3 regions of the Solibacillus sp. FSL R5-0449 genome follow, and region 2 is predicted to be linked to each of the others. Evidence: a T-box and tRNA genes for the amino acid it is inferred to sense, from the RefSeq annotation. Region 2 holds a T-box; the other regions hold tRNA genes.
The links. The T-box of region 2 lies ahead of serS (serine--tRNA ligase). A T-box ahead of a tRNA ligase gene usually reads a tRNA of that ligase, here a tRNA-Ser.
Positions count from the first base shown of each region.

Region 1: it encodes a tRNA-Ser, which carries the amino acid that the T-box ahead of serS (serine--tRNA ligase) is inferred to sense. The anticodon was not compared.
Region 3: it encodes a tRNA-Ser, which carries the amino acid that the T-box ahead of serS (serine--tRNA ligase) is inferred to sense. The anticodon was not compared.

Region 1 covers NZ_CP150239.1:411,304-413,540, reverse strand. The annotation lists gene MKY27_RS02100 (hypothetical protein) at 1-485, opposite strand, end outside; tRNA gene MKY27_RS02095 (tRNA-Glu) at 717-788, opposite strand; tRNA gene MKY27_RS02090 (tRNA-Asn) at 790-865, opposite strand; tRNA gene MKY27_RS02085 (tRNA-Ile) at 877-953, opposite strand; tRNA gene MKY27_RS02080 (tRNA-Gly) at 964-1,037, opposite strand; tRNA gene MKY27_RS02075 (tRNA-Phe) at 1,041-1,116, opposite strand; tRNA gene MKY27_RS02070 (tRNA-Asp) at 1,122-1,197, opposite strand; tRNA gene MKY27_RS02065 (tRNA-Met) at 1,201-1,275, opposite strand; tRNA gene MKY27_RS02060 (tRNA-Ser) at 1,321-1,413, opposite strand; tRNA gene MKY27_RS02055 (tRNA-Met) at 1,426-1,499, opposite strand; tRNA gene MKY27_RS02050 (tRNA-Arg) at 1,558-1,634, opposite strand; tRNA gene MKY27_RS02045 (tRNA-Leu) at 1,654-1,742, opposite strand; tRNA gene MKY27_RS02040 (tRNA-Gly) at 1,748-1,822, opposite strand; tRNA gene MKY27_RS02035 (tRNA-Lys) at 1,874-1,949, opposite strand; tRNA gene MKY27_RS02030 (tRNA-Val) at 1,960-2,035, opposite strand; rRNA gene rrf (5S ribosomal RNA) at 2,048-2,163, opposite strand.
Region 2 covers NZ_CP150239.1:21,166-23,402, forward strand. The annotation lists gene MKY27_RS00070 (PLP-dependent aminotransferase family protein) at 1-828, opposite strand, end outside; T-box leader at 984-1,197, shown strand; gene serS (serine--tRNA ligase) at 1,295-2,237, shown strand, end outside.
Region 3 covers NZ_CP150239.1:2,552,106-2,554,342, forward strand. The annotation lists gene MKY27_RS12675 (MerR family transcriptional regulator) at 1-122, opposite strand, end outside; gene MKY27_RS12680 (NUDIX domain-containing protein) at 218-844, opposite strand; tRNA gene MKY27_RS12685 (tRNA-Glu) at 920-991, opposite strand; tRNA gene MKY27_RS12690 (tRNA-Ser) at 994-1,084, opposite strand; tRNA gene MKY27_RS12695 (tRNA-Asn) at 1,099-1,174, opposite strand; tRNA gene MKY27_RS12700 (tRNA-Ile) at 1,181-1,257, opposite strand; tRNA gene MKY27_RS12705 (tRNA-Gly) at 1,269-1,342, opposite strand; tRNA gene MKY27_RS12710 (tRNA-Phe) at 1,346-1,421, opposite strand; tRNA gene MKY27_RS12715 (tRNA-Asp) at 1,427-1,502, opposite strand; tRNA gene MKY27_RS12720 (tRNA-Met) at 1,506-1,580, opposite strand; tRNA gene MKY27_RS12725 (tRNA-Ser) at 1,625-1,717, opposite strand; tRNA gene MKY27_RS12730 (tRNA-Ile) at 1,738-1,814, opposite strand; tRNA gene MKY27_RS12735 (tRNA-Met) at 1,822-1,895, opposite strand; tRNA gene MKY27_RS12740 (tRNA-Ala) at 1,923-1,998, opposite strand; tRNA gene MKY27_RS12745 (tRNA-Pro) at 2,007-2,083, opposite strand; tRNA gene MKY27_RS12750 (tRNA-Arg) at 2,092-2,168, opposite strand; tRNA gene MKY27_RS12755 (tRNA-Leu) at 2,188-2,237, opposite strand, start outside.

The DNA of each region.
Region 1 (2,237 bases), 390 kb from region 2:
AATGGCAAGGAAGCTGTCTGATTGGAAATAGGCGAAGCTTCTCCTTCAGATCCATCGACCAGATCAATGATACCGAATGACAAAGCCCCAACAGCACCGACTTTCACAAGCTCTTTGACGCCGCCCTGCAGCCGTTCTGTATCCCCTACTGCCAGACTGTCCACTACTTCGACACCATTTTTAGCCACATGGACTACTGTATTTCCGATCGCCTTCAACGTATCGCCTGTAGCCTGTCCAAGATCGCTAAACCCTTCTTTCCGCTGATATTCGTCCTGCGTGATTATCCCTGCAGCCACATCCCACGTTCCGCTCGCCGCCTCACCTAATTTGTCCCCGGCAAAAGCAGAGGCTTTTTTAATTCCGTCCCCGACTTCCTCAATGAACTCGCTGCCTGTTACCTCGCCTATTAAGTTAACAGTACCGCCTACAATCTCTCCCGTTACTTCACCTATTAAAGATCCTAATCCTTTTAAAAAACTCATTCCATTACCCCTCCTAAAGTCTTGTGTAATTATACCCCCTTTTATATCGACCAACTTTTGGAAAATATTAATTCTGAATGTGTTTACGCCAAAAAACCTTTATTATTCTGGCGGTAATCTAAGAAAAACTCATAAGACCTGTTGAATATTATTTATAAGGAATAAGGAGCAAAAGCAAAGAGAGATTAAAAGCATAAAAAAAGCATGTAGCCTCTGCTACATGCTTAAAAATGACCCGTACGGGATTCGAACCCGTGTTACCGCCGTGAAAGGGCGGTGTCTTAACCACTTGACCAACGGGCCATGGCTCCGAAGGCAGGACTCGAACCTGCGACCTGCCGGTTAACAGCCGGATGCTCTACCAACTGAGCTACTTCGGAATAATTGTATATGGTGGGCCTAAATGGACTCGAACCATCGACCTCACGCTTATCAGGCGTGCGCTCTAACCAGCTGAGCTATAGGCCCATTTAAAAACTGGAGCGGGTGATCGGAATCGAACCGACAACATCAGCTTGGAAGGCTGAGGTTTTACCACTAAACTACACCCGCATATGGTGGGTTTGGACGGAATCGAACCGCCGACACTTAGAGCTTCAATCTAATGCTCTACCAACTGAGCTACAAACCCACAAATGGCGGTCCCGACCGGGATCGAACCGGCGATCTCCTGCGTGACAGGCAGGCATGTTAACCGCTACACCACGGGACCATTTGGTTGCGGGGGCAGGACTTGAACCTGCGACCTTCGGGTTATGAGCCCGACGAGCTACCACTGCTCCACCCCGCGAAAATATTATGTTTATACTTTTTTCATTACCCAGTTTGTAAAAAATGGAGGAGGTAGAGGGATTCGAACCCCCGCGCGGTGTTACCCGCCTGTCGGTTTTCAAGACCGATCCCTTCAGCCAGACTTGGGTATACCTCCAAAAGTATAAAATGGCTACCGAGGGAGTCGAACCCACGACCTTTCGGGTATGAACCGAATGCTCTAGCCAGCTGAGCTAGGTAGCCATGATAATAAGTTTATCTCTACTTGATAAGCATTTAAGCTTTTTCCAGTTGAGTTATATGGCGCGCCCGGCAGGAGTCGAACCCACAACCTTCTGATCCGTAGTCAGACGCTCTATCCAATTGAGCTACGGGCGCATATTGTTTATTGTAAAGATGGTGCCGAGGGCCGGAATCGAACCGGCACGGTGATCACTCACCGCAGGATTTTAAGTCCTGTGCGTCTGCCAGTTCCGCCACCCCGGCATTTTTGGAGCGGAAGACGAGGTTCGAACTCGCGACCCCCACCTTGGCAAGGTGGTGTTCTACCACTGAACTACTTCCGCAAAATGCATCAAGAATTTTTATATCTGACAGTATGTATAATTTTATAAAACTGGTGAGCCATGAAGGACTCGAACCTTCGACCCTCTGATTAAAAGTCAGATGCTCTACCAACTGAGCTAATGGCTCTTGATTAAAATGGTGGAGGATGACGGGCTCGAACCGCCGACCCCCTGCTTGTAAGGCAGGTGCTCTCCCAGCTGAGCTAATCCTCCCAAAAAAAATAAGCGAAGCGACGTCCTACTCTCGCAGGGGGAAGCCCCCAACTACCATCGGCGCTAAAGAGCTTAACTTCCGTGTTCGGTATGGGAACGGGTGTGACCTCTTTGCCATCATCACTTCACTTAATTATTTAGTTAAAAGAAATTTCATTCTTTCAAAACTGGATAAACGTTTCATTGAATTTGTGCAATAAAA
Region 2 (2,237 bases):
GTCGTAATCATCTTCGATTATAAAGCGGTCCGGTGTTTTAGCAGCCCAATTTAATAATTGTGTGCGACGGTTGGCTGAAAGAACCGCACCTGTCGGGAATTGATGTGAAGGTGTAATGTAAACGACATTTGCATTTGATTTCTGTAATTCCTCCACTACAATACCATCTGTATCAACAGAAATCGGAATGGCGAGTTGCCCTAATTGATGACGGGGAATAGGTGAATAGCCTGGATTTTCAAAGGCAAGCTTAGAATCAGCATCTAAAATTTTTAAAATCATGGGCAGTAACTGCTCAGTACCGGATCCAATGACGATTTGCTCTGGCTGGCATTCGATGCCACGTGATTGGTGTAAATAGTTTGCAATTTCAATACGCAATGCAAGCTCACCTTGGCGTTCTCCTGTCTGAAGTAAATGTTTGAACGGCCTATCGAGCACGTCTTTTGCGTATTTTCTCCATATTGTAAAAGGAAAAGCTTCCTCATCAATTTTTGCAGAAGAGAAATCAATTTTATATTCTTTAGTTTTCGCTGTTTTTTTTATTTCATTGTTCGCTGTTTCACTTTGGCGGTAAGGCAATGAATCGATCTCTTCAACAAAATAACCGACACGCGGTTTTGACATAATATAGCCTTCCGCCAACAGCTGCGAATATGCAAGTTCGACGGTAGTTTGGCTTATATTGAAGAAATCTGCAAGTTCTCTTTTAGAAGGGAGACGTACACCAACAGCGAGCTGGTTGTTGGTAATTGCATTTTTTATGCCGATATACAGTTGTTCATATAGTGGAATCGTATGGTCCTTATTAAGCTGAAAGAAAAGCACTTTACTTCCTCCTTATGTAACCTTATTGAAATTTCAAATTTAACTAATGTTGATAGTGTCAGAAAAGTATAGCATGATGTAAAAAATTAGTGAACGTTTTCATAGGAACTTGCAAATGTATATGGTTTTATAGTACAGTATGGTTAAATTTATAAATGAATTCGATGATAGGAAGTAGTAGCAAGCACGTTTTTTTTAGAGAGTCAGCGGTCGGTGGAAGCTGATAAAAACACTTGTGAATCCGTCCTTGAGATGCTTTTCCCGAAATAATAGTAGGTGGAAGCCGGCTTACCAAAGTCGTTAATTGTTAAGAGGAATAGATTTTTCTATTCAATTAGGGTGGCAACGCGGGTAGCTCTCGTCCCTTTCATAGGGATTGAGGGCTTTTTTGTATTTATTCCGCTAATACATTAATGCGTTAAAGTGCTCAAGATCATCATTTCATAAATTCTAGGAGGAAAAAATTATGTTAGATATTAAACGCGTCCGCGACAATTTTGAAGAAGTAAAACGTATGCTTCTTACACGTAATGAGGATTTAGGGAATCTCGATAACTTTGAAAACTTAGATACAAAGCGTCGTGAATTAATCGCTAAAACAGAAGTACTGAAAGCAGAGCGCAATAAAGTGTCTGAACAAATTTCTGTTATGAAGCGCAACAAAGAAGATGCAACAGAAGTGATTGCACGTATGCGTGAAGTAGGCGATGAAATTAAAGCATTGGATGCTGAATTAAACGCAATTGAAGATGAATTTAAAAATATGATGATGCGTTTGCCGAATATCCCTCATGAATCAGTACCTGTTGGCACAGAAGAAGATGATAATGTGGAAGAATACACTTGGGGCGATGTACCGGCGTTTGATTTTGAAACAAAGGCACACTGGGATATTGCAAAAGATTTAGATATCGTGGATTTTGAGCGCGGAGCTAAAGTTACGGGAAGCCGCTTCTTATTCTATAAAGGTTTAGGTGCACGTTTAGAGCGTGCTTTACTGAACTTCATGATGGACCTTCATTCAGATGAGCATGGCTATACAGAAATGCTGCCACCGCAAATCGTTAACCGCGATTCACTGACAGGTACAGGCCAATTACCGAAGTTTGAAGAAGATGTATTTAAATTAGTTCGTGAAGAAGATGAAATGGATTATTACTTGATTCCAACTGCTGAAGTTCCGGTAACAAACTACTACCGTGATGAAATTTTATCAGCAGATATGCTTCCGCAGGCTTTCTCTGCATTCAGTGCTAACTTCCGTTCAGAAGCAGGATCTGCAGGTCGTGATACACGTGGATTGATCCGTCAGCACCAGTTCAACAAAGTAGAATTAGTGCGCTTTGTTAAACCGGAAGAATCTTATGAACAACTTGAAATTTTAACTGGTCATGCTGAAAAAGTGTTAC
Region 3 (2,237 bases), 1.1 Mb from region 2:
TGGCTGTATTGCCGGTAGCCATTTTCCGCAACTGCAGAAGGCCTCAGCAAGCCGATTTCATCGTAATAACGAAGTGTGCGTGCACTCACACCCGAAAGCTTGACCAGTTCATTAATTAGCACATGATCACCTCCTAATTAGTACTATAAAGGTTGACGCAACGTGAAGGTCAATGGTGAATTAACTTTTTTTGATCAAAAAGAAGCTAACCTAAATTTCAGGTTGCTTCAATTAACTTTTGTTTCATTCTCGGGATAAACTCAAGCAAATAACTTTCAGGCAGTGTAGACATTTGTTCCAGTCCGATTTGCTTCGTTTCATAATGACGTTTTTCATTTACGTATTTATAACCCGATACTTCAATTTTCTTTATTTTATTGGTCGCAAGCAATATAAATTGATTTAAGTCAACAGAGTATATGCCATCCAGTTCTTCTCGTTGAAGAGTGAACTGCTCAATTCCTCCCCTTAACTCATATATAAACACATTTGCAAACTCATAATCCTTAATTTTTTCATTGTCTATACTGTACGGAATGACCCCAAGAGATATTAATTGCGAAAACCTAACGTTAATCCCTACTTCTTCCTCTAATTCGCGTACACCATCTTCAACCGTCTCCGATGCGAGTAGATGACCGGCTGCTGTAATATCAAATTGATTTGGATAATCCTTTTTATTTTTACTTCTCAGCTGTAAATAAATGCGCCATTCACAATCTGTTTTCTCAATAATCCAGCAATGAAATACTTCATGCCAATAACCGTTTGCATGAATGAAATCACGTTGTTCAATACCAGTTTGCTTATAATATTGATCAAATACTTTTAAATATTCGTTCACTGGAACCTCTCCTTTTTATACAAAAAAACGCTAAGTACATGTAACAGTACTTAGCGTTTTCCGCTTTTCTATGTATGACCCGTACGGGATTCGAACCCGTGTTACCGCCGTGAAAGGGCGGTGTCTTAACCACTTGACCAACGGGCCGATGGCGGAGACAGAGGGATTTGAACCCTCGCGCCGCTTACGCGACCTACACCCTTAGCAGGGGCGCCTCTTCAGCCTCTTGAGTATGTCCCCAAAAATAGAAAAAATGGCTCCGAAGGCAGGACTCGAACCTGCGACCTGCCGGTTAACAGCCGGATGCTCTACCAACTGAGCTACTTCGGAATAATATGGTGGGCCTAAATGGACTCGAACCATCGACCTCACGCTTATCAGGCGTGCGCTCTAACCAGCTGAGCTATAGGCCCTATTTAAAAACTGGAGCGGGTGATCGGAATCGAACCGACAACATCAGCTTGGAAGGCTGAGGTTTTACCACTAAACTACACCCGCATATGGTGGGTTTGGACGGAATCGAACCGCCGACACTTAGAGCTTCAATCTAATGCTCTACCAACTGAGCTACAAACCCACAAATGGCGGTCCCGACCGGGATCGAACCGGCGATCTCCTGCGTGACAGGCAGGCATGTTAACCGCTACACCACGGGACCATTTGGTTGCGGGGGCAGGACTTGAACCTGCGACCTTCGGGTTATGAGCCCGACGAGCTACCACTGCTCCACCCCGCGATAATATGATGTTGAACCTGTTTTCAGTACCCAGTTTGTAAAAATGGAGGAGGTAGAGGGATTCGAACCCCCGCGCGGTGTTACCCGCCTGTCGGTTTTCAAGACCGATCCCTTCAGCCAGACTTGGGTATACCTCCATTATTATTAGTACGTTAACTGGTGGACCTTACAGGACTCGAACCTGTGACCGGACGGTTATGAGCCGTCTGCTCTAACCAACTGAGCTAAAGGTCCTTTAAGATGGCGGCAGAGGGAGTCGAACCCACGACCTTTCGGGTATGAACCGAGTGCTCTAGCCAACTGAGCTACACCGCCAGGATCTTTATTTTGGTTACAAAATTATGGTGGAGCCTAGCGGGATCGAACCGCTGACCTCCTGCGTGCAAGGCAGGCGCTCTCCCAGCTGAGCTAAGGCCCCATAAATGATGGTCGGAATGACAGGATTCGAACCTACGACCCCTTGGTCCCAAACCAAGTGCTCTACCAAGCTGAGCTACATTCCGAAATAATATGGCGCGCCCGGCAGGAGTCGAACCCACAACCTTCTGATCCGTAGTCAGACGCTCTATCCAATTGAGCTACGGGCGCATATTGTTTATTGTAAAGATGGTGCCGAGGGCCGGAATCGAACCGGCACGGTGATCACTCACCGCAGGA